2 linked regions of the Humidesulfovibrio mexicanus genome follow. The protein of the gene in region 2 interacts with the protein of the main gene of each other region in a pairwise test. Links are inferred from orthologs where the notes say so. Each region holds a gene or a part of one and is shown on either strand. Other genes may lie near its edges.

Region 1 (11,584 bases), on a different replicon or contig from region 2:
GATGGATTCAGCAGGGATCACCCGCTCGATCATCTTCACCAGGGCCATGACCATGTTCACGATGGCCCGCCACGTTTCCTTGGCCGAAAGGACAAGGCTTTGCCCGGCGGAAAGCTCCATGGTCACGATTTCTTTTGCGGCCACGATGCCGAGCATGGGCACGGTGACGGTTTCGCCGAAGACGTTCTTGCGCTGGCGCAGCTCCGGGGTGACCTCCAGGCTGACGTGCTCGCGGTCGCGTTTGATGGCAAGGGCGATGGGCCGGTCTTTGGAATTCTGGATCTGGTCGGTAAGATCGTCCCAGAAGGTGACGGAGCGGCCGTTGATGGTCAGCACGTTGTCCCCCTCCTTGAGCCCGGCGCGGGCGGCCGGGCTGTCCGGCAGCACTTGGCCGATGGTGGGAGCGAGGCCCATTTGCCCCTGGGTGGCGAAAAGCGCCCAATAGATGCCCCAGGCCAACAGGAAATTGAACACAGGGCCGGCCGCCACCACGCACATGCGCTGCCACACCGGCCGCAGGCTGAAAAGCAGGTCCTTGGGGATGGCGGGCTCCTCGTCGTGCTCGGGAGATTCCCCGGCCAGCATGACATAGCCGCCAAGGGGCACGGCGCAGAGCCGGTATTCCGTCATTCCGGAACGGAAGCTGGCGATCTTGGGCCCGAAGCCCAGCGCAAAGGCCTTGACCCCGATGCCGAACATGCGGGCCACCAGGAAATGCCCAAGCTCGTGGAAGAAAATCAGTCCGCCCAGAACGAGCACAATGGCGATGACACCCACAGGAACTCCTTGCACATTGCCGGGGTGGGCCGGCTTTCGTTGTCACGATGACAAAAAGGGGAGCTCGGCGCGAGGCCCCGGGCCTTCGCCGCCGACCGCATTATTTTGCCGCGGCTTCGCGCACGCTCCGCCTGGTTCGCGCGTCCACGTCCAAAAGCGCCCTCGCGTCCGGCGCAGGGCCAAGTCCGGCATGGCGCTCCAACTCCGCCTCGATGAGCCGGGGAATGTCCATGAATCCGATGGCACCGGTCAGGAACAGGTCCACGGCGGCCTCGTTGGCCGCGTTCAGCACGGCCGGATGGCTGGGGCTGGCGGCGTAGGCCTCCTTGGCCAGGCGCAGGCAGGGAAACAGCGCCTCGTCGGCCCGTTCGAAGGTGAGACCGCCCACCTGGGCCAGGTCCAGCCGGGGCATGTCCAGGGTCACCCGCCTGGGGAAGCACAGGCAATGCGCGATGGGAATGCGCATGTCCGGCACGCCCAGGTGCGCAAGCTGCGAGCCGTCCACGTATTCGGCCAGGGAGTGCACGATGCTTTGCGGATGCACGAGCACGTCCACGCGCTGGACCGGCAGACCGTACAAATGGCAGGCCTCGATGACCTCCAGCCCCTTGTTCATAAGGCTTGCCGAATCCACGGAAATCTTTGCGCCCATGCTCCAGTTGGGGTGGCTCATGGCCTGTTCCGGCGTTACCGCGGCGAGAAACGCGGCGTCGCGCCCGCGGAACGGACCGCCGGAGGCCGTGAGGATGAGCCGGGACAGCTCCTTGCCCTCGGCGTCCGCATGGCCGCACAGCGCTTGGAACAGCGCGTTGTGTTCGGAATCGACGGGGAGCACCACGGCCCCGGATTTGCGGCAGGCCTCGCGGATGAGCGACCCGCCGAGCACCAGGCTTTCCTTGTTGGCCAGCGCGATGCGTTTGCCCGCCTGGGCTGCAGCCAGTGTGGGCAGAAAGCCCGCGGCGCCCACGATTGCCGAAAGCACAAGCGTTGCTTCCGGCAGCGTCGCCGCGGCCGTGTACCCTTCGGGGCCGGTGACGATTTCCGGCGCGTAGCCCGCGGGCAACAGCGTCCGCAGTTCGTCGGCCACCCCGTCGTCCAGCACGGCCAGGAGCGCTGGACGGAAACGAGCGGCCTGCCCGGCCAGGCGGCGGGCGTTCCTGCCCCCGGCCAGCGCGGCCACGCGGAACAGTTCCGGGTGCTGCCCCACAACGTCCAGGGCGCTTACGCCGATGGACCCGGTGCATCCCAGCACGGCGAGCGTGCGGGGAAAGGGTAGATCCGGAGCGGCTTGCGGCCAGGTGGAGATGTAGCTTTTCATGGCGGCCTGCTAGGGGAAGAGCGGGGCGACTTCTTTGAACAGGGCGTAGCAGGGCAGGGCCAGCAGCAGGCTGTCGATGCGGTCGAGCAGGCCGCCGTGGCCGGGAAGCAGCGTGCCGGAGTCCTTGACGCAGAGTTTGCGCTTGAGGGCGGACTCGAAGAAGTCGCCCATCTGCGCCGCGATGTTCAAGAGCGCTCCCAGAAGCACCCAGAGGACAACGGGCGCATCGCCGAAAGAGACGCCGTAGGCCGTCACCGCGGCCACGCAACCAATGAAGCCGCCGATGCTTCCGGCCCAGGATTTCTTGGGGCTTACCTGCGGCCAAATTTTGGTTTTGCCGAAATAGGTGCCGGAATAGTAGGCCGCCGTGTCCGAAACCGCAGTGGAAAGAAGCACGAGGACGATTTCCGGCGTGGAAAGGGAGAGGCAGAACTGGAGCATGAGCGGCAGATACATGAGCCCGGCCATGAGGATCAGTTCATCGTGGAAGTCGGCGCCTTCCTGGTCGCGGCCGTAGCGCAGCAAAAAGCGCAGGGCCAGAAACCAGAAGCAGGCGGCCAGCACCCAGGCCAGATACTCCTGCCCGGCCAGGCGCACGGCCAGAAGCAGGCCCAGGCCAAGGGCCATGCCTGTCAGCCGCAGGGGCCTGTGTTCCGGGCCGGGGCGGAACATGGCCGTGAACTCCCACTGGCCCAGGGCGCTTACCGCCACCAGGACCGCCAGGACGAACACGCCGCCCTGCCACAGGGCAAGGGCCACCAGGGACACGGCGAGAATGGCGGTGAGAATGCGCTGCTGATGGGCGGATGCCGACACGAAAGCTCCCTGTGGGCGGACTGCGCGGAGACTGTGCCCCACGCGACATTGGGCCTTGTACTCCATTCCAATTCCTGGGGCAACCGTGCCTTGCCCCCCTTTCCCCGCCGCCGCGATCCGTGCTAGGTGACTGGATGAGCCGCGCGCGGCGTTTTGCGCAGGCGGCCTTTGGTCCACTCGACGTCCGAAGGGGGAGCCAATGGCGGAGACGAGCGGGGCGTCATGCTCCGAACCACCGGAGAAGCAGGGAAACGGCTTCGACGCCGATCTGGACCTCGACCATGCCGGGCTTGAGGAACTGCGCGCCCACGCCGCCCGTCTCCGCGAGCACCTGCGCCACCTGACGGACATCGGCCTGGCGCTCTCCGGCGAGCAGAACCGCGACCGCCTGTTCGAGATGATCGTAAGCCTTGCGCGTTCCATCACCCTGGCCGACGCGGGCACCCTCTACATAGTGGACGACACCGGCCGCAAGCTCGAATTCGTGGTGCTGCAGAACGACACCATGAATGTGCGCCTTGGCGGCGCAAGCGGCAACCCCATCACCCTGCCCCCGGTGAACCTGTATACCGAGGCGGGCGAGGAGAACCACGCCAACGTGTCCTCCCATGTGGCCCTTACCAGAGAGGTCGTGAACATCGAGGACGTGTATTGCGCGGAGGGCTTCGATTTCAGCGGCACGCGCCGCTACGATTCCTCCACCGGCTACCGCTCACGCTCCATGCTCGTCATCCCGCTGGAGAACCACGAAGACGAGATCATCGGCGTGCTGCAGCTCTTGAACGCCAAGGACAAGCGCACGGGAGAGGTCGCGGCCTTCTCTTCCGTCGGCCTGGCGGCGGTCAAGTCCCTGGCCAGCCAGGCCGCCGTGGCCCTCACCAACACCCAGCTCATCAACGGCCTGAAGGCCCTGCTGTATTCCTTCATGCAAAGCATCGCGGCGGCCATCGACGCCAAGAGCCCATACACCCGCGGCCACATCGACCGCGTGGTGGACTTGACCATGCGCATCGCCGAGGCCGTGAACGCGCAGCAGGACGGCCCCTTCCAGAACGTGCGTTTCGACGAGAACGAAATGGAGGAGTTGAAGCTCGCCGCCTGGATGCACGACGTGGGCAAGATCACCACCCCGGTGCATGTGGTGGACAAGGCCACCAAGCTCGAGGCCATAGTGGACCGCATCGACCTTGTGCAAACGCGCTTCAGGCTCATCGGCAAGGCCATCCAGGCAGAACTGCTGGAGAAATTGCTTGAGCTGGCCGGAAGCGGGGCCTCGCGCCAAGAGATGTTCGCCGTCACCGACGAAATGGAGCGCCGCAGGCAGGAACTGGAGGACGACCTCGCCTACATCGTCTCCTGCAACACGCCCGGCGAGTTCATGAGCGACGAGCGCATCGAGCGGGTCAAGGCCATCGCCGCGCGCACCTATAAGGACGGCGACGAGGAAAAGCCCTGGCTCACCGAGGACGAGGTCCGGAATCTCTGCATCCGCAAAGGCACCCTCACCGATGCCGAGCGCAAGATCATCGAAGACCACACGGTGGTCACCATCGACATGCTCTCGCGCTTGCCGTTCCCCAAGCGCCTGGCTCGCGTGCCGGAATTCGCCGGGGCGCACCACGAGAAGCTCGACGGCACCGGCTATCCCAACCACATCGGCGGCGAGGCGCTTTCGCTCCAAGCGCGCATCCTGGCCGTGGCCGACGTGTTCGAGGCCCTCACCGCCAAGGACCGGCCCTACAAGGAGCCCATGAAGCTCTCTCAGGCCATGAAGATTATGGGCTTCATGGTCAAGGACCGGCACATGGACCCGGAGGTCTTCGACCTCTTCTTCAAGACCGGCGTGTACAGGCAGTATGCCGAAGCGCACATGGGCGCGGGGCAGATCGACGAGGTGCCGCAGCCTTCCCCGCCGCAGCAGATGAAAGGCTAGCCGTGTTGGGCTGATACGCCGCATCGGCTTTGCCTTTCGTTTCGGAGTGGAGTAGGACAACCCTTCCGGGGCGATGGCTCAAGGCCGGGACGGGCCATGGCCGCCGCTTGGCCCCACATGGGCAATACGCCTGCGCAGGCAGGAAACGCAGAACCGTCGAGCCGCCACGGCCCGCGAGGACAACAATGAGCGAAGCGCCTTTTCCCGTTGGGTCGTATGTGACGAACAGCAAGGTTCCGGACTGGGGCACAGGCAAGGTGCTGGCCTTGGGCGACCAGGGCAAGCGTCAGGTCTTGTTTGAATTCGGCGGCGTCCGGCTGATGCCCATGGACGTTTTGCTTGCGGCATCCGCTCCGCAGAGGCACCCGCTGTTTTCGCGGGTCGATGCCCGGACGGACGTGCGGGGCGTGCGCTCGTTTTTGCAGTTGGAGAAGGCGTTCACGGACGCCTTCACGCAGGGGTTCGAGGACCCCGCGTACCTGTCCTCCGAGCGGGAATACAAGGTTGCCGCCGCAGCGCAGATGGCCGAGTTGTGCTCATCCGGTGAACTGGCGTCCCTGCTTGCGCAGGGCGCTCACGCCGAGGTGTGCGAGCGCGCCAAGCGCCTTGTGAGCAAGACGAACCTCATTTTCCCCAACGAGAAGATGGCCTTGAGCGATGGGCTGAAGCGTGGGGAGGCCGAGCAGCGCCGTTTTGCGACGGCGTTTTTCGATGTGCTCTACGGGGACGGTGACTTCGGCCCCCGTTTCGAGGCCTTTGCCACCGTACTGGAGGAACTGGACGCACTCAAGTGGACCACGGCGACCTATTTTCTTTTCCTCGCCCACCCCGACCGGCATCCCTTCGTCAAGCCGTCGAACATGCAGGAGGCGGCCAAGGCCTACGCCTTCGACATCGGTTACGATTCGCGACCCAACTGGCGCAGCTATTCCCGGATGCAGGATTTTGTGCGCTATGTGGCCGGTGTGCTGGAGCGGCGCGGCGGCATGGCCCCGCGCGACTGCATCGACGTGCAGGGCTTCATCTGGTGTTCGCTCCAGGCCGTGTCGGCGCGCAAAGGCTAGGGGGCGCTACAACAGCTTCACGTAGTCCTTCACGATGACCTTGAGCCCGAAGCCGGGGAAGTTCACGCGGTATTTGTCCGGTGGAATCTCGGCGATGATCTTGCCCTGCCCGAAAATTTTGTGCTCGCACAGCCCGAATTTGGACTGCGCGGCATCCATGGAGGATTTCGGCGGCGGCGCTGCGGCGTGTTGCGCGCGTGGTGCTGCTGCCGCGCTCACCGGCCGCGCGCCGGGCTCGTAGTCCGGCTTGCGTGGCGGCTCCGGGCAGACCACCGGCGGCAGGTAGCCATCGTCGCGGGTCATGGCGCCGGGCCGCACCTGTTCGTCCTTTCTGCGCAGGCCGCCGGTGTAGGTCTCCACGAAGCGTTCGGCCACGGCGTCCGGCAGTTCGGCCACAAAGGGGCTCACCACGGCGGGCTCGCGGCAGTTGTTGAAGCGGTTGAACACCGAGCCCGGCACGATGAGCGCCAGCTCGTCCTTGGCCCGAGTGCAGGCCACGTACATCAGCCTGCGCTCCTCCTCCATGTCCTCCTGCCTTTGCAGCGCCTTCTTGGACGGGAAGCGGTCCTCCACCAGGTCGATGATGATGACGCCGCGCCATTCCAGCCCTTTGGCCGAATGCACGGTGGAGAGCACCACAGCGTTTTCGGCGCGCTCCTCCTCCTCCTTGGCGCCGTCCAGGCACAGGTCGGCCAGGAAATCCTCTATGCTGGCGTAATTGACCACGATTTGCGCCAGCTGCTCCAGCCCGGCCTGGCGCTTGGGATAGTCGTCGGGATACAGGGTCGAGAGGCTGGGCGCGTAGAAGCTCATGGCGCGGTCCAGCGCGGCGGCGGGCGCGTGGGCCAGTTTGCGCAGGGCGTCCAGCTCGGCCAATAGCGGCGGCAGGTCGGGGAAGCGTTTTACGTGTTTGTCCAGGCCCTTGGCGTCTCCGCCCAATATGGCCTGTGCGATCTTGCTCGCGGTCTTGACACCGACGCCCTTCAGGAATCCCAGCACGCGCTGCCAGGCCAGCAGATCCGCCGGGTTGGCGGCCAGGCGCAGGTAGGCCAGCAGGTCCTTCACGTGCGCGGCCTCGTTGAAGCGCACGCCGCCATACTTGCGGTAGGGCAGCCCGGCGCGGGTGAGGGCAACTTCCAGCGGATAGGACTGGTAGCCCGCGCGGAAGAGCACGGCGATCTCGTGCAATGGGTGGCGGGAGGCCATGTCCACAATGAGCCCGACAACCTGGGTGGCCTGGGACTGGTCGCTCAGGGTCTGGAGGATGCGCGGCCGTGCCCCGCCCTCGCGCTCGGTGAAGAGCTGCTTGTCGAACTTTTGTTGCGCGCCCGCCAGGATGACGTTGGTGAGGTCCAGAATGGGCTGGGTGGAGCGGTAGTTCTGCTCCAGGCGGATGACCCGGGCGTTCTGGAAATGCTGCGGGAAGTCCAGGATGTTGGCCACCACCGCGCCCCGGAAGGCATAGATGGACTGGGCATCGTCGCCCACGGCCATGACGTTGCCCGCCTCTCCGGTCAACAGCCGCACCAGCCGCGCCTGCACCAGGTTGGTGTCCTGGTATTCGTCCACCATGACGAAGGGGTAGCGCCGCCTCAGGCCGTCACGGATTTCCGGGCGCTCCACCAGCAGGCGCTCCAGTTCGAAAAGCAGGTCGTCGTAGTCCATGAGCCCCTGGGCGCGCTTGGCCCTGGCGTATTCCTCGGCCAGGCGCTCGATGTCCGGCTGATAGGGCAGCAGGTGGTAGGCCTCGCGGTCCAGGATGCCGCCGATGGAAAGCTCCTTGTTGCGGCTCTTGGTGATGATGTCGGCCAGGGTGGCGCGCTTCGGGTAGGAGCGGTCGCCCTTGCCGAGGTCCAGGTGCGCCTTGAGTTCACCCAGCAGATCCTCGGAGTCGGATCTGTCCATGAGCGTGAGGCCCTGTTCGTAACCCGCGTCAAAGGCGTTGCGGCGCAGCACGGAGTAGGCGAAGGAATGGAAGGTGCCGCCGCTGGCCCCTGTGAGCGGTCGTCCCAGCACATGCCCGGCGCGCAGAAGCATCTCCTGCGCGGCGCGGCGGGTGAAGGTCAAGAGCAGGATGTTTTCCGGCGAAACGTGCGTCTCCACCAGATGCGCCAGCCTGTAGACAATGGTGCGCGTCTTGCCGCTGCCCGCGCCCGCGATGACCAGCACCGGCCCGCCCATGTGCAGGGCGGCTTCGCGCTGGGCGGGATTGAGCTCCCGCTCGAAATCTATGCTCATAGGATGATGGTGCTCCGCTTGTCCTGTGTATCGCAAAGTCCGAAATGCTCCAGCACCAAACGCCCTGTGTCGCGCAGGCGCGCGGGGCGGCCGTCGTCCCGAGTGTCCGCGAAGAACACGTCCTGCGGGCTGTGCATTCCCTGGCGTCCAAAGTGCCCGAATATCTCCGCGCGGTCAAAGCGCGCCTTCAGGTCCACGCCGGGTTGGGGAACGCAGACGAGGTCCGGTGCGTGCGTGGTTCCGTACAATTCGGGACCGTCGAGCACCTGCTCCATGACCGTGCGCCCCCGCCACGAAAGACCGCGCAGCACGGCGCGCAGATCGGCCAGCAGGGCCGGGGCGTCGGCATCACCCACGCGGCCCCGCGCGAAGCGCCCGCGCCGGTGCAGCACTATGCGGCCAGGATCCATGGCAAAGGCCAGGGTTTCCTCGCCAATGACCCCGGCGTCCCATTCATCCCTTGGGGGGCGTGCGTATTTGAGAAACCCGGCCTCGAAGAGCACGCGGTTCAGGTCGGCCTCGGCCTCCAGGCGACAGAAGCCGTGGTCCGCGAAGCTCACCAGCCGCTTGGGCTCCGGCAGCGCGTCGAAGCGGTCCAGCACCTCGCCAATGGCCTGATCCCACTGGCGCAGGAAGGCCAGACAGTCCCCGTGCAGCGGATGCGCGGCGTCTTCCACGGCCGGAAACAGAAAATGGAACAGGCGGTCCGTTTCCGTCAGCACACACACAAACAGGTCCCAGGCAAGGTCCGGCCAAAGCAGATCAAGGGCCGCGCGCCGCCCGGAAAGCGAAAGCCTGAGCTGGCCAAGCAGGTGCTCCGGGTCAAAAGCACCGCGCGTGGTGTCGCCTTCCACCACATATCCCGCGGCGGTGAGCGGTCCCAGCAGGAAGGGCGGAAACACAGCCTGCCGGAGGCTCTCCGCCACGAAGCCCGCCACGAGCATTCCCTTGAGCGGGGTGGCCGGGGCCATGTTGGGCAGGTTCAGCACCCGCGACACGAGTCCGGCACGGCCCAGGCGCTCGAAGATCGTCGGGGTGCGCACGTCTGCGAAATTGGCGATGCGCAGGGTGTAGGCCTGCGGGTCCAGCACGGTGAAGCCGTGCACCCCGTGGACGCCCGGCCCCTCGGCCGTGAAAAAGCTCGTCCAGTTGACGGGCGAGAGTTCCGGAAGCTCGCTTTCAATGGCGCGGGCATGGGGCAGCAGGCGCGCAAGGTTGGGCAGCTCGGGACCCAGGGCACGGGCCAGGGCGAGCGGCAGGCCGTCCAGTCCGAGAACGACGAGGCGAGGGCGGGCGGAAGAGCTCATGGCCGGGCGGGGGGGAAGGGGGAGGAAAGGCTGAATATGCCTCCGGCGGCCAGGGGGCAGCGCCCCCTGGACCCGCCAAGCCGCGAATCTCCGGGGCAAGGCCCCGTGGATTCGCGCAGGGAGGAGACACTGGGCCGGGCAAGCTGGAGCGTTTCAGCCATAACGGGAGTCCAGAGGGGCGAAGCCCCTTTGGCCCCCGGAGGGTGTCCCCGGAGCACCCGGCCAGGTGCTGGCGCGGCCGGAGTGATGCTGCTATACCAGCTCAACTTCATATTTTTTCATGAATTGCACCGGGTTGTAGGAAAGTTTGGCCTTGCGCAGGCCCTCGTCGCCCAGGTCCTGCTCACGGTTTACAAGGGTGAAGCGGCCTTGCTGCGCAGCCAGGAAATGCTTGTTGATGGCCTGGTACACGCCCTTGAACCGCGTGTCGCCCTTCTCGAAGTGGATGACGATGGTGTCGCGGTCGAGCTGTTCGCCCACAGTGTAGGCAATGACCTTGCCCGCCACGCGGATGGTGCCGCCGATGAGTGCTCCCATGCGGTCGAAGCTTTTCAGAACGCGGGAAATGGCTTCGTTTTCGGCCTCCAAGGCCTCGGAGGGATGTTCCTGCCAGCCGTGCCACTCGGCCTGCATGTCCAGCACCTCCTCCACGCAGTCGTCCTGCATGGGCGTGTATTCGAAGATGTTGGCCTTTTCGAACTGGTTGAGCAGATTCTTTTTTTTGTGGAAGCGGTTGCCTTTCAGCTCCATGAGCTCAGGAACGGAATAGACATAGTCGAAGTGGTCGCGGGCTTCCTCGGCGCGCAGACGGCTTCCAAAGGCCTTGGCCCACATTTCCACCAGCATTTCCGGCACGCGGGTAAAGCGCATGGGCCCGGCCATGCACGGCAGCCCCGCCCAGTCCACCTTGGCCCAGTCGCCCACCGGAGCCCAAAGAATGGTCTTGGGCAGGCTCTGGCGGATCCAGACCAGGCCGTCGGCCAGCCGCCAGCCCAGGCCATAATGGCCGGTCCAGCCATACAGGTTGGCGAAAGCGTAGTCGGAGGTGACCTGCGGGCACGCGGCCAGCGCGGCGCGGTAAGCCTCCTGGTGTTTCAGGCAGATGTGGTCGAACGTGTCGCCGTGGGTCATGGGCGCGCTCCATTGCGGGTTTTGGACATGGCGAAGCGCTGCCAGTCCTTGTTGAGGTAAATGTATAGAAGAATGGCCGCCTGGGCCGCCTGAGAGGCAAGCATGGATATCCACACCCCCGTCGCCGTGCCGAGAACCACATGTCCGAGCCAGTAGGCCAGGGGCAGGCGCACCACCCAGGTACCCAGGCCCATGCCCACGAGGTTGTACACCGTCGCCCCAGCACCCGCCAGCGAGCCCGCCAGGATAAGCGTGGTGAGGGTGAAGGGGATGGCCAGCACATTGTACACGAGATAGTTTTCGGCTTCTGCGCGCACAGCGGGGTTGGGGGCGATGAAGGCGGCGATGTCGCCGAGAAACGGCCAGAGGGCGATGGCGAACAGTCCGATGCCCACAAGTCCGACGCCAAGGATGTGCAGACCCATGCGCCGGGCCTCTTCCGGCTTGCCCTCGCCGAGCAGGTGGCCCACAAGGATGCCTGCGGTAAGGTTGAGGGCGAACGCAGCGAGAAAGAGCATGGACTCCACCCGCGCTCCAGCGGCCATGCCGGCCAAGGCGACGACGCTGTTTTGCGGCAGGCTTGCGGTGATGGCGAACAGCACAAGGTAGCCGAAGTGCCAGACCACCTGCAGAAGCCCGGCGGGCAGCGCCACCTTGAGCAGATACGGCAGGGCGCGGCGCGCCCAGCGCCAGGGAGCGAAGATTTCGCGACGCAGAATGCCGCCGCGCCGCAACACCGCAAGGCCGAACAGCGCTCCGGCGGTGACGGAAAAGAAGGTGGACCAGATGACGCCGGTGACGCCGAGACGCGGCAGTCCGCACAATCCCAGTCCCAACCCCAGGTCGCCCAGCGTGTTCACCAGCGTCACCAGAACCATGGTGTACAGCGGCGTCATGACCTGCCTGCGAGCCCTGAACACGGCGTTCTGCATAAGCATCATGTAGTAGGGAGGCAGGGCGAAAAGAAAGACTTCAAGGATATGGTCGGTAAGGGGGGCGA
Region 2 (11,480 bases):
AGGACGTGATTCCCGGTGTTTCGCTCACGCTCAAGCAGGCCAACTCCAACGCCAGCATCACCATTGGCGTCACCACCGACACCGACGCCATCAAGGAGAACGTCGAGACGTTCATCGCCGCAGTGAACGAGGTGCGCGGCATCCTCCAGACGCTGACCAAAGTCAGCGACAGTTCAGGCACCGCAACGGGATCGCTCTTGACCGGCAACTACGGCGTGCAGCTCATCGGTTCCCAGCTCAAGGACGTCATCACTGACCTGGGGTTGGGCTTCACCTTGTACGATGGCAAAGCAAAGACGGGAGATTTGTACTCCGCCCTTTCGCAGATTGGCATCACCACCGACGCGGACGAATCCTCCAGCACCTACGGGATGCTCATTCTTGACGAGGACGCCCTGGACGAGGCCCTTGCCGAAGACCCCAACGGCGTGGCCGAGCTGTTCGCGGCCGATTACCAGGGCGAGAGCCAGTCCGGAGATTTTTCGTATTTGAGCCGCATCAACGGCAAGACCAAGGCCGGAAGCTACAAGGTGGAGATCACCACCGGCGCGGACGGCAAAATCACCAGCGCCACCATCGACGGCAAGCCCGCGGGCGTGGACGGGTACAGGGTGACGGCGCTTAGCGGCGCTGCCTCGGGCTTGGTGGTGCAGCTGGACAACCACACGGCCAGCTCGACCTTTTCCGGCACTGTGGAGCTGAAGCTCGGCAAGGCCGGGGAAATGTCGGAAAAGCTCGCCGAGCTCACCAACACCACCAGCGGCCCGCTGGCCATTCTGGAGGAGAACTATGGCGAGATCATGGACAGCATCGACGACAAGATCGCCAGAGAGGAAAAGCGCCTGGCGACCATGAAGTCCCGGCTCAAGGACCAGTACGCCAGGCTTGACGCGCTGTTGAACACGCTGACCAACACGCAGAGCCAGCTCACCAGCCTTATTGAACAGCTCTCCAGCTAGGAGGGCGGCGGAGACACAATGCTTAAGGCAGCCAAGGCCTATCTCGCCACACAGGTGTCGACCTCTTCCCAGGGCGACCTGCTCATCATGCTGTACGACACGGCCGTGAAGCAGTTGCGGCAGGCCATAGAGAAGATGCGCGCGGGCGATGTCGCCGGCAAGGGCGTGCTCATCTCCAAGGCCATCAACATCATCAGCGAGCTGCAGGAAAGCCTGAACAAGGAGCGTGGGGGCGACATCTCCAAAAATCTGTTCCAGCTGTACTTCTTTTGCAACGCCAGGCTGCTTAAGGCCAACCTCAAGATGGACCAGCAGATGGTGGAGGAGGTCATCGGCATCCTCACCGGCTTGCGGCAGGCCTTTGCGCAGATCATCCCAACGGCCGCCACGGGCGTGGCGGCGGTAACGCAGGCCACGGACACCCAACCTGTCGCGGAGGAGCCGACCAAGCCCCTTGCCGCGGCGTCCGCATCGCCGGAGCCGGTCGTCTCGAAAGCTGCCGCGCCTGAACCGGTCACGCCGGAACCGGATGCGTCAGACGATTCACAGCAGGTTTCGCCTGCGCAGGAGAACGCTTCCCCTGCGGCGGCGCGCCCCGTGAGCACGCTGCGCCTGCGCGCGGCCAACGCCTACGCCACCACACGCTGACCTGGCAGGGGCCAGTACGCGAAAAAGCCCCCCGGACCTGCTTGGGTCCGGGGGGCTTTTTCGCGTCAGCGCCCTACAGGGCGATGATCAGCGGGACCACCACGGGGTCGCGCTCCAGCACGCGGCGGAAGAAGCGCCTGAGCGCCCCGCGAACGCGCTCCTTCAGGCGTTTGAGGTTGGCGGTGCCCATCTCCTCCACCTCTTCCAGCACCACGCACTTGGCGTCTTCCAGCAGGTGGGCGTACTGCTGCTCGAAGATGAAGCCCTTGGATACGATGTCCGGGCCGAGGGTGATCTCGCCGGTGTCCTGGTCCACCACCAGAAGCAGCACCACCATGCCCTCGCCCGCCAGGAGCTGGCGCTCCTTCAACACGCTTTGGCCCACGTCGCCCACGCCCTTGCCGTCCACCAGGATGCGTTCTGCGGGCACGGCCTCCTCCAGGCGCACGCCCCCCTGGCCCAGCAGGGTGATGGGCTGGCCGTCCTCCAGCACGAAGGCGCGTTCCGGGGCCACGCCGCACTCCACGGCCAGGCGCGAGTGCTTCACCAGATGGCGGTATTCGCCATGCACGGGCACAAAGAACTTGGGCCGCACGGTCTCCAGCATGATGCGCAGCTCCTCGCGGTGGGCGTGGCCGCTGGCGTGGATGGCCTGGACCTTTTCGTACAGCACCTCGGCCCCCAGCTTGTAGAGCCGGTTGATGACCTTGGTGATGGCCAGCACGTTGCCGGGGATGAACCGCGAGGACAAAAGCACCAGGTCGCCTTTCTTGATGCGCACGCTCCTGTGCTCGTCCAGGGACATGCGCGAGAGCGAAGCCAAGGGCTCGCCCTGGCTGCCGGTGACCACAAGCACCACTTCCTCGTCCTTCAGGCCGCCGATCTCCTCCACCTCCACGGGCGTGCCGCCGGGGATGCGCAGGTAGCCCAGGTCGCGGGCAAGCTCGATGTTGCGCGAGAGGCTGCGGCCGCTGATGGCGACCCTGCGGCCGCAGGCGGCGGCGAGGTCGTAGATTTCCTGCAGGCGCTGGATGTGGCTGGAAAAGAGCGTGACGATGATGCGGCCGCGCGCGCGGTCGAACACCTCGCGCAAGCTGGCCTTGATTTCGCGCTCGGTGAGGGCGAAGCCGTCGCGCTCCACATTGGTGGAGTCGCTCATGAGCAGGGTGACGCCCGGCTCGGAGAAGCGGCGGATGCCCTCCAGGTCGGTGGCGTGCCCGTCCAGGGGGTTGCGGTCGATCTTGAAGTCGCCCGTGTGCAGGACGCGGCCGAGGGGGGTCTCGATGCCGAGCGCATGGCCCTTGATGATGGAGTGGCACACGGGGAAGAAATTGAAGGTGAAGGGGCCGATTTCCACGCGGTCGCCGTCCTTCACCGGCCGCAGGTCGGCCTCGATGCCGCGTTCGTAGAGCTTGGCGGCAACCAGGGCCAGGGTGAAGTCCGAGCCGTACACGGGCACGTCCACATGGGGCAAAAGCCACGGCAGCGCGCCGATGTGGTCCTCGTGCCCGTGGGTGAGCACGACGGCCTTGATTCTGTCGCGCTGTTCCAGAATGTGCTCGAAACGGGGGATCACCACGTCCACGCCGAAGAGGTAGTCCTCGGGGAACATGAGCCCGCAGTCGATGAGCACCGTGGCGTCGTGGGTGCGCAGGGCCATGCAGTTAAGCCCGATCTCGCCCAGCCCGCCCAGGGGATGGATGGTCAGTTCGCCAGGGGCGGTGGTCATGTCAGCTCCTCAAGAGTTCCTGATAGGCCGCGTTCATCAGGGCGTACATGTCGTCCTTGAAGCGTTCGCGTTCCTTCAGGGTGTATTTGGAGGTGTCCACCGGGGGCAGCGCGCGCAAGCGAATGCGCTGGTCCGGGTTGAAGAGCATGGACTTCTTGGGCAAAAGCTTGCCCGTGCCCTCCATGATCAGCGGGGCCACGGGCAGGCCGCACTTGAGGGCCAGCACCATGCCGCCCACCTTGAAGTCCATGAGCTTGGAGAGGTCGGGGTTTCTCGTGCCTTCCGGGAATATGAGCGGGGAGATGCCGCTCTTGGCGCTGGCCACGGCATCGTCCAGGCTCTTCATGGCCGCGCGGCGGTTTTCGCGGTTCAGCGAAATGTGCCCGGCGTTGCCCAGCGCCTTGCCGTAGATGGGAATGCGGAAGAGGCTTTCCTTGGCCACGAAGCGCATGTGGTAGTTCCACAGCGCGTCGAAGAGGATGGGGATGTCGAAAAGGCTTTGGTGGTTGCAGAAGAAGACATAGTGGCCCTTGGGGTCCAGGGCGGAGAGGTCCACGTCCACCTTGATGCCCGCCATGCGCAGCATGGCCCGGCCGTACACCTTGCCGAAGTGGTCCTTCTCGTCCAGGGTCGCCTTTTCCTGGTCGAGCATGAGCTGGCGCACGCTGTAGTAAACGGTTGCCGGAACTAGGCTGATGAAGAAGCGCAGCACTCGGTACATTGTTCGTCCCTGTTAGAAAAACGTTCCCCTGTCCCTACGTGAAACGCCCCCTGGGCACAAGCGCGGTGCTGCGCGCAGGCCTCGCCGGGCAGCCCCCGCCGGGCAGGCGCGAGCCGAAAAAAGGGCGGCGGAGCGCATGGCCCCGCCGCCCGTCAACGGCTGAACAGTTCTGGCGGCGGCCCCTATTCCTCTTCCGCGGCCTCGCGCTTGTTCTCTTCAATGACCTTGGCCGCGATGGGCGGCGGGCATTCCTCGTAGTGGGAGAACTCCATGGTGAAGGTGCCTTGGCCCGCGGTCATGGAGCGCAGGTCCGGGGCGTATTTGAGCACCTCGCTCATGGGCACGTGGGCCTTGATCTCGGTGACGCCCGCCTGGGATTCGCTGCCCAGCACCTTGCCCCTGCGGCTGGACAAGTCGCCGATGACATCGCCCATGTAGGCGTCGGGCACGGCGACCGTGACGGTCATGATGGGTTCGAGCAGGATCATCTTGGCCTTCTCGCAGGCTTTCTTGAAGGCGAGCGAACCCGCGATCTTGAAGGCCATTTCCGAGGAGTCCACGTTGTGGAAGCTGCCGTCGTACAGGGTGACCTTGAAGTCGATGACCGGGAAGCCTGCAAGCACGCCGCGCGCGGCGGATTCCTGCACGCCCTTGTCCACGGCCGGAATGTACTGCCGGGGAATGGAGCCGCCCACGATGGCGTCCACGAATGCATAGCCGGCGCCCTTGGGCTGGGGCTCCAGGTGAATCCAGCAGTCGCCGAACTGGCCGCGTCCGCCGGTCTGCTTCTTGTGGCGGCCCTGGATCTCCTTGGCAGCGGTCTTGAAGGTTTCGCGGTAGGGCACCTTGGGGGTTTTGAGGATGATGTCCACCTTGTAGCGGCGCTTGGCCTTCTCCACGCTGATCTCGATATGGTTCTGGCCCATGCCGGAGAGCAGGGTGTCGGCGGTCTCCTCGTCGCGCCCAAGCTTCAGGGTCACGTCCTCGTCCAGGAGCTTGGCCATGGCCTGGTACACCTTGTCCTCGTCGCCCTTTTCCTTGGGGGCCAGGGCGTAGGTGATGAGGGTGGGCGCCAGGCCGGGCTTTTTGAGCACAAAGGGGGCCTTGTCCGAGGAGAGGCTGTCGCCGGTCTTGGTGTCCTTCAGCTTGGCCAGGGTGACGATGGCGCCGGGGCCTAGCGGCGTTTTGCAAGGCGCGTTCTCCTTGCCGGTGGTCAAGAGCAGCTGGCCCATGCGTTCCTGCTGGCCCGTGCGGGAGTTGACCAGGGTAAGGTCGCCGGTGAGCGTGCCGGAAAAAACGCGCATCACCGTGAGCTGCCCGGCGAAGGGGTCGGCCAGGGTCTTGAACACGAAGCCCGCCACCGGGGCGGCCTCGATGCTCTCGCGCACGGAGCCGTCCTCGCCCTCGAAGGGGGCGTGGTCCAGGGGCGAGGGCAGCAGGGCCTGGATGGCGTCGAGGAGCTGCGGCCCGCCCATGTTCAGCAGTGCAGAGCCGATGACCACGGGCACAAGCTCGCCCGTTTTGACGCCCGCCACCAGCGCGCCCTTGAGCTCGTCCGGGGAGAGTTCGCCCGCGTCCAGGTACTTTTCCATGAGCGCTTCGTCGCTTTCGGCGATATTCTCGATCATGGTCTCGCGCAGGGGGGTGGAGAGGCCCGCGACATCGGCGGGCGTTGCTTCGGTTTTGGCGCCGCCCTTGCCGTCGAAGACGAGGGCCGTGTCCTCCAGCAGGTCCACCACGCCTTTGAATTGCTCCCTTTCGCCGATTGGGTAGTGCAGGAGCACGGGCTTGATGCCAAGGCTGTCCTTGAGCGAGGTGAACGCGGCCTGGAAATCGGCGCGGTCGCGGTCCATTTTGTTGATGAACACGATGGCCGGGAGCCCGGCCTTTTTGACTTCGCTCCAGGCCTTGCGGGTGAGCGGCTTCACGCCGTCAACCGCGTCGATGACGAAGATCACGGCATCGGCAGCGGCCAGGGTGTAGGGCAGGTCGCCGTTGAAGTTGTTGTCGCCCGGAGTATCGATGAGGAAGTGCTGGTTCTTGTTCCACTTGAAATTGGCGAAACTCGGCTGAATGGAGCCCCGGCGCTTGATTTCCTCGGGTTCGAAATCAAGAGCGGTGGTGCCGTCCTCGATTTTTCCCAGGCGGTTGACGGCGCCGGCGTTGAACAGAAGCATTTCGGCGACAGAGGTTTTGCCGCTGCCGCCATGACCCACCAAAGCATACGTCCGTTGAGACCTGAGCGCTTCCGACATCCCATACTCCGTGTATCGAGTTTATCCGCCGAAACCCTGGTCCGGCGGGAAAAGACGAACCCACCTGGAATTATCTATGCTTAGATGTATAGGGAGGAGGAAGCGAGAATGTCAAGGGCGCGCGGAAAATGGATTTCGGTTGCGTGCTGGCTCGGCTTTGCCTCTGCGCAGGGGCGAGGTGGTTACGTGCGACCGGAGCAGGGGGGCTTGGGGAATGCCCTGGCGGAGCGCCAGCGCGGCGCGGGCTCGTCGCCGAAGAGCGTAAGCTGGCGTGGTTGGGCGGCCTCCTCGTCCAGCAGCTCCGCTTCGGAGATGATGCCGCCTTCGGGGAGGATGTGCGCCAGGCCTATGCCCTTTTCGCGCAGCACCCGGCCCACAAGCCTTCGGCGGTGGCATTCTCGCGGATGTTCCTCCACGCAGGCCAGCGCCAGTTGCCTGCCCTGGCGCAGCTCGTGCACCACGCGCTCGATTCCCAGATCGAATTCCGGCTGTGCGGCCACGCGGTCATACAGCACATGGCCGTGCCGGTCGTAGCAGTCGGGATCGCCGGGCAGGCCGCAGAGCTCCCGGCCCAGGTAGAGATAGTCCAAACCGTGGGACCGGGTCTGTGTGGCGATGGATTCCTGCGCGAATTGGGGGACATGGGACAAAAACGCGGGCGGCCGCACATCGGCCAGGACAGTGATGCCGTATGCGCGCAGGTTGTTCAGAAAGCGCTGCACGGGCATGTCCGCATAGCCTATGGTGAACACGGCGAGGGATCCGGCCAGGGCGTCGGGGGGCATGGGGTTTTGGCCTCCTGGTCCAGTCTGTATGCAACTGTTCTGTATGCGTCAAGCGAACCAGGCCGAAGCAGGAACCGGCACCGGCCTCGGCCACTTGCGGCATGGACCGGGCGCATGTATCATCATCGCGCTCCAGGATGCGCCAACCAAGCCAAGGAGAACCGGCCATGCCCATGAAGGACTATCAGGATGCGCTGACCCGGCTGCAGAAAGCACTGGCCGCAGGCTACCGGGACGCGCCGCAGGTCATCAACCAGCCGGGGCAGTCGCTCATGTGTAAGGTGGACCCGGACAACTATCTGGCCCTTGAGCCCGTGTTCACCGAGATACTTGCCCGCTGGGCGGTGTCCTTTCCGCAGGGCGTGCTGGAGACGTTGGTGCATACCGGCAACCTGGTGTTCTGCAAGCCGCTCGGCACCCACGTCATTCCCCTTACGGTAAGCTGGGGCGGCAACGATTACGAGGTCCAGGCGGCCTTCCTTCCGGCCGGGTTCGTGGACCGGGCGCTCAAGCTCTACGCCGGGGTCCAGGATCCCCTGCCGGTTTCCGAGCTGCGCATCCGCGCGGACCAGCGCCCCGCGGTGGAGGCCTTCTTCACAGCCATGACCCCGCCCAGTTCCTTGGCATACCTGTAAGCCCGGCCCATGACGCCGAGCGCCAAGATCCTGGGCCACACCAAATCCGACGCCCTGCGTCTGGCGCGCGAGAACGTCCGCCCCGGCGCCCGCGTGCTGGCATCTGGCGGGGCCTTCGCGCTCAGCACGCCCAACATGGCGGCATAACGTCGCGGCTGCGCTTTTTGCTCACCGGCTTTTGCACGGGCAAGTGGCGCTTCATTCGGCACGGCGTGCCCCTGGAGCAGGCCTTCGCCTTGCACAACCACCCGGCGCGCCTGCCCGTGCCGCTGCACTCGCTGCGCGCCCTGGGCTTTGCGCCCGCTGGTGGACGGCGTCTCCGTGAAGCCCAAGAGCGTGGCGCTGTCCGCGGTCTTCGTCGGGTCCATCAAGCCCCTCGCCTGGCTCAACGTGTTCTGGAGCGAAAAAGGTATGAGGCGTTCCAGGGCGTCCCGATATCAGGCGCGGCTCCAAAGCGCTCCCTGCGGACCGGTTGGCCGTGGGGGCGAATACAGGCGCGGCCACGTCCGCAGACGCCGTTTCCGAGCTGCCGGAGTGGGCGCATCGCTCTGATTCCTGAGCCCGCCCCTTGTTGGGGCAAATAAGAAAGGCGGCCCCGGAATCACCCGGCGGCCGCCCTTTTCGGTGGCGGGACAAGCCTGGGGGCTAGTCCTTGTTCGGGCTCTCGCACTTGGCATACAGCATACAGCCCGCGCAGGTGGCGAGGGCGGGCATGTTGGTGAACACCGCGAACTGGCGGTTCACCGTGCCTTCCGCATTCCACTCAAGCCCCAGCTTCTTGAAGGCTGCGACGACCTCCTTGCCGGGTTTGGGCAGGGGGGCGCAGCCCTTGTCGGCCAGATCGGGCAGCAGGTTCTGCACGGCGCTCATCACCATGTGGATGGCCAGGTTGTGGAAGGCCATGCCAGCCGAGGGCGAGTCCTGCCAGATGCCTTCGATCTCGTCCTCCACGGGCTTTTCGAGCCAGAGGATGACGTAGCCGGGATCCTTTTCCCCCCCGGCGGAGAGGCGATAGGCCTTGAGGTGCTGCTGCCAGCTGTCAAAGCGGGGCTCCAGCTCCTCCAGCATGTCGTTGTCGAGGCGGGTCTCTCCGGCCAGTTCGCAGTAAGTGAACAGGTCGAACTCCGGCTGCACCGCGATGGGCGCGGCGGTGAGGGGAGCGGTCGCTTTTTTCGTGGTCACGCTGTTTTCTTCCTTGCGCCGTCTTACGCGGCTTCCTTATCGGCCAGCATGGCCGCCTTGAGGGATTCGTCCAGGGTGGGGTGCGGGAACATGAAGCCCGCGGCGTCCTCCCTGGTCCAGCCCGCCCGCACCAGAAGCGCGGCCGACACCGCCATGCGCGACACGTCCGCGCCAACGGCCGTGACGCCCACAAGACGCCCCTGCCGCCACACGCATTTGACGAAGCCCTGAGTGGCGGCGTGGGCCTGGGCGATGGGGTTCTGAATGAGCTGCGCGCGCGATACCAGCACGCTTTCGCCTCCGGCCTTGGCTTCGTCTGCCATGAGGCCCACGCGGAGCACTTCCGGATTGCCGTAGAGGATGCTTGGCACCGGGCCGGAGTCGTATGGGGCCTTGCCGCCTTTTCCAAGCAGGCGCTGCACCACGTAGTGGGCTTGGTGGCTGGCCGCGTGGGCCAGCAGCGTCCTGCCGTTCACGTCGCCCACGGCGTACACGCCGGGCGCGGCCTCCAGATATTCGTTGGTGCGCACGGAGCCGGGGCCGGAAAGCTCCACGCCCAGGGACTCCAGGCCGAGATCGGCGCTGTTGGGCCTGCGGCCCACGGCCACAAGGGCGCACTCTGCCGCCAGTTCCTCGCCAGCGGATTCTGCGCTGGTCTGCATGGTGAGCACGGCGCTGTCGCCCTGGGTGGTGACGGAGGTCACCTGGACCCCCAGGCGCAGTTCCCAGCCCATGCGGCGGAATGCGGCCTCCAGCGCGCGGCTCACCTCCCGGTCTTCCGGCCCGGCGATGCGCGGCAAGGCATCGACGATGGTGATCTTCGCGCCCAGACGGTGCGCGGCCTGGGCCATTTCGAGCCCGATGAAGCCGCCGCCCACCACGATGAGGCTCTGCGGCATGGCGGGCAGGGCCAGAAAGCCTGTGGAATCCAGCACGCGTACGCCGTCTGGCGTCAGGCCCGGAAAGCACGCCGGGCGCGAGCCCGTGGCCACCAACAGGTTCTTGAAGCCGATGGTTCGCGTTCCGTCCGTCCCGGCCACCTCGATGGAGGCCGAGTCCGCCAGGCGGCCGCGCCCGGCGTGGAGGTCCACGCCAAGCTGGGCCAGGCGGGCGGCCATGGCCTTGCGCGTGGCCGCAACGTGCCGGTCCTTCTTGGCCTGCAGCGCGGCGAAGTCCACCCGCACCTCGCCCGAGGCCACGCGGGCCTTGGACTGGGCGGCCAGTTCCTCGATGGCGCTGGTGGCCCCGAGCCAGAGCTTGGTGGGGATGCAGCCCCGGTTCAGGCAGGTGCCGCCAAGCTCCGCGGCTTCCACCAGGGCGGTCTTGAGGCCTGCGGCGGCGGCCTCCACGGCGGCGTCGAAGCCGCCCGGACCGCCGCCCAGCACCACGAGGTCGTATTGCGTCGTCATGCGGTCCCTTTGCTACAGGTCGTCGGTGAGTTCCATGGCGCGCGCGGCGCGGGTCTCGTCCAGGCGGGTCACCGGCAGGGTGCGCGGCGCGCCCGTGGCCGACTCCGGGTTTTTCTCGGCCTCGGCCACGATGGCCAGCAGGTCGTCCGCGAAGCGGTCCAGGGTTTCCAGGCTCTCGGTCTCGGTGGGCTCGAACATGAGCGCCTCCTTGACGATGAGCGGGAAGTAGATGGTGGGCGCGTGGTAGCCCTTGTCCAGCAGCGCCTTGGCGATGTCCAGGGCGCGCACGTGGCAGGTCCCGGCCTGTTTGCAGGCGCTGGCTACGAATTCGTGCATGCACACGCGGTCGTAGGGCACCTCAAGGGCCGCATCGAGCCGTTTGCGCAGGTAGTTGGCGGCCAGCACCGCGGCCTCGGTGGCGCGGGCAAGGCCCGCCCCGCCCAGACGCAGGATGTAGGCATAGGCCTTCAGCACCACGCCGAAGTTGCCGTAGAACGGGGCCACGTAGCCGATGGACTTGGGGAAGTCGTAGTTCAGGAAGAACTGGCCGTCTTCCAGCTTCTCCACGCGGGAGATGGGCAGATAGGGCCGGAGCTTCTCGCACACGCCCACCGGGCCGGAGCCGGGACCGCCGCCGCCGTGGGGCGTGGCGAAGGTCTTGTGCAGGTTCAGGTGCACCACGTCGAAGCCCGCGTCGCCCACGCGCATCTTGCCCATGATGGCGTTCATGTTGGCCCCGTCGTAGTAGAGCAGGGCGTCCACGGAGCGCAGCATCTCCACGATCCGGGGCAGATTTTTTTCGAACAGGCCCAGGGTGTTGGGGCAGGTCATCATCATGCCCGCCACCTGGTCGTCCAGCACCTTGGCCAGCTCGTCGGGGTCAACGATGCCGTCGCGGCTGGGCAGGTTGACCACGTCGTAGCCCGCGATGGCGGCGCTGGCCGGATTGGTGCCGTGGGCGCTGTCGGGCACGATGATCTTGGTCTTCTTGTTGCCCTTGTCCTTGTGGTAGGCGGCGATGATCATGACTCCGGTGAGCTCGCCGTGCGCGCCCGCCATCGGATGCAGGGTGAAGGCATCCATGCCGCAGATCTCGCACAGCAGGCGCTCGGTCTCGTACATGACCTCAAGCGCGCCCTGGCACAGCCTGCCCGCGC

Evidence for each region.
Region 1: the proteins of CHB73_RS04785 (region 2) and CHB73_RS01950 interact in binary tests that used the Escherichia coli proteins (3 or more experiments, as listed by UniProt). The link is inferred for Humidesulfovibrio mexicanus from one-to-one orthologs.

What each region holds. Positions count from the first base shown.
Region 1 is NZ_FZOC01000001.1:406,209-417,792, reverse strand. The notes cover bases 5,531-8,546. They hold CHB73_RS01950 (ATP-dependent helicase), read right to left. Parts: upstream 8,147-8,546; coding sequence 5,915-8,146; downstream 5,531-5,914. Other genes in these bases: CHB73_RS01945 (alkaline phosphatase family protein), read right to left, coding at 8,143-8,546; CHB73_RS01955 (hypothetical protein), read left to right, coding at 5,531-5,908. Also shown: RIP metalloprotease RseP, read right to left, coding at 1-777; dxr (1-deoxy-D-xylulose-5-phosphate reductoisomerase), read right to left, coding at 878-2,095; CHB73_RS01965 (phosphatidate cytidylyltransferase), read right to left, coding at 2,105-2,911; CHB73_RS01960 (HD family phosphohydrolase), read left to right, coding at 3,111-4,844; more of CHB73_RS01955, read left to right, coding at 5,030-5,530; more of CHB73_RS01945, read right to left, coding at 8,547-9,453; CHB73_RS01940 (DUF2156 domain-containing protein), read right to left, coding at 9,706-10,584; CHB73_RS01935 (MATE family efflux transporter), read right to left, coding at 10,581-11,584. UniProt on the Escherichia coli protein: A helicase with DNA-dependent ATPase activity. Unwinds DNA duplexes with 3'-5' polarity. Translocates on single-stranded DNA with 3'-5' polarity. Initiates unwinding more efficiently from a nicked substrate than double-stranded DNA.
Region 2 is NZ_FZOC01000002.1:213,384-224,863, forward strand. Bases 8,131-11,042 are described here. They hold CHB73_RS04785 (dihydrolipoyl dehydrogenase family protein), read right to left. Parts: upstream 10,324-11,042; coding sequence 8,938-10,323; downstream 8,131-8,937. Other genes in these bases: CHB73_RS04780 (hypothetical protein), read right to left, coding at 8,378-8,914; gcvPB (aminomethyl-transferring glycine dehydrogenase subunit GcvPB), read right to left, coding at 10,336-11,042. In the rest of the region: flagellar filament capping protein FliD, read left to right, coding at 1-959; flagellar export chaperone FliS, read left to right, coding at 978-1,607; CHB73_RS04755 (ribonuclease J), read right to left, coding at 1,681-3,336; CHB73_RS04760 (lysophospholipid acyltransferase family protein), read right to left, coding at 3,338-4,057; fusA (elongation factor G), read right to left, coding at 4,240-6,312; CHB73_RS04770 (DUF488 domain-containing protein), read right to left, coding at 6,495-7,097; CHB73_RS04775 (hypothetical protein), read left to right, coding at 7,265-7,732; CHB73_RS16720 (hypothetical protein), read left to right, coding at 7,742-7,879; more of gcvPB, read right to left, coding at 11,043-11,480. UniProt on the Escherichia coli protein: Lipoamide dehydrogenase is a component of the glycine cleavage system as well as of the alpha-ketoacid dehydrogenase complexes.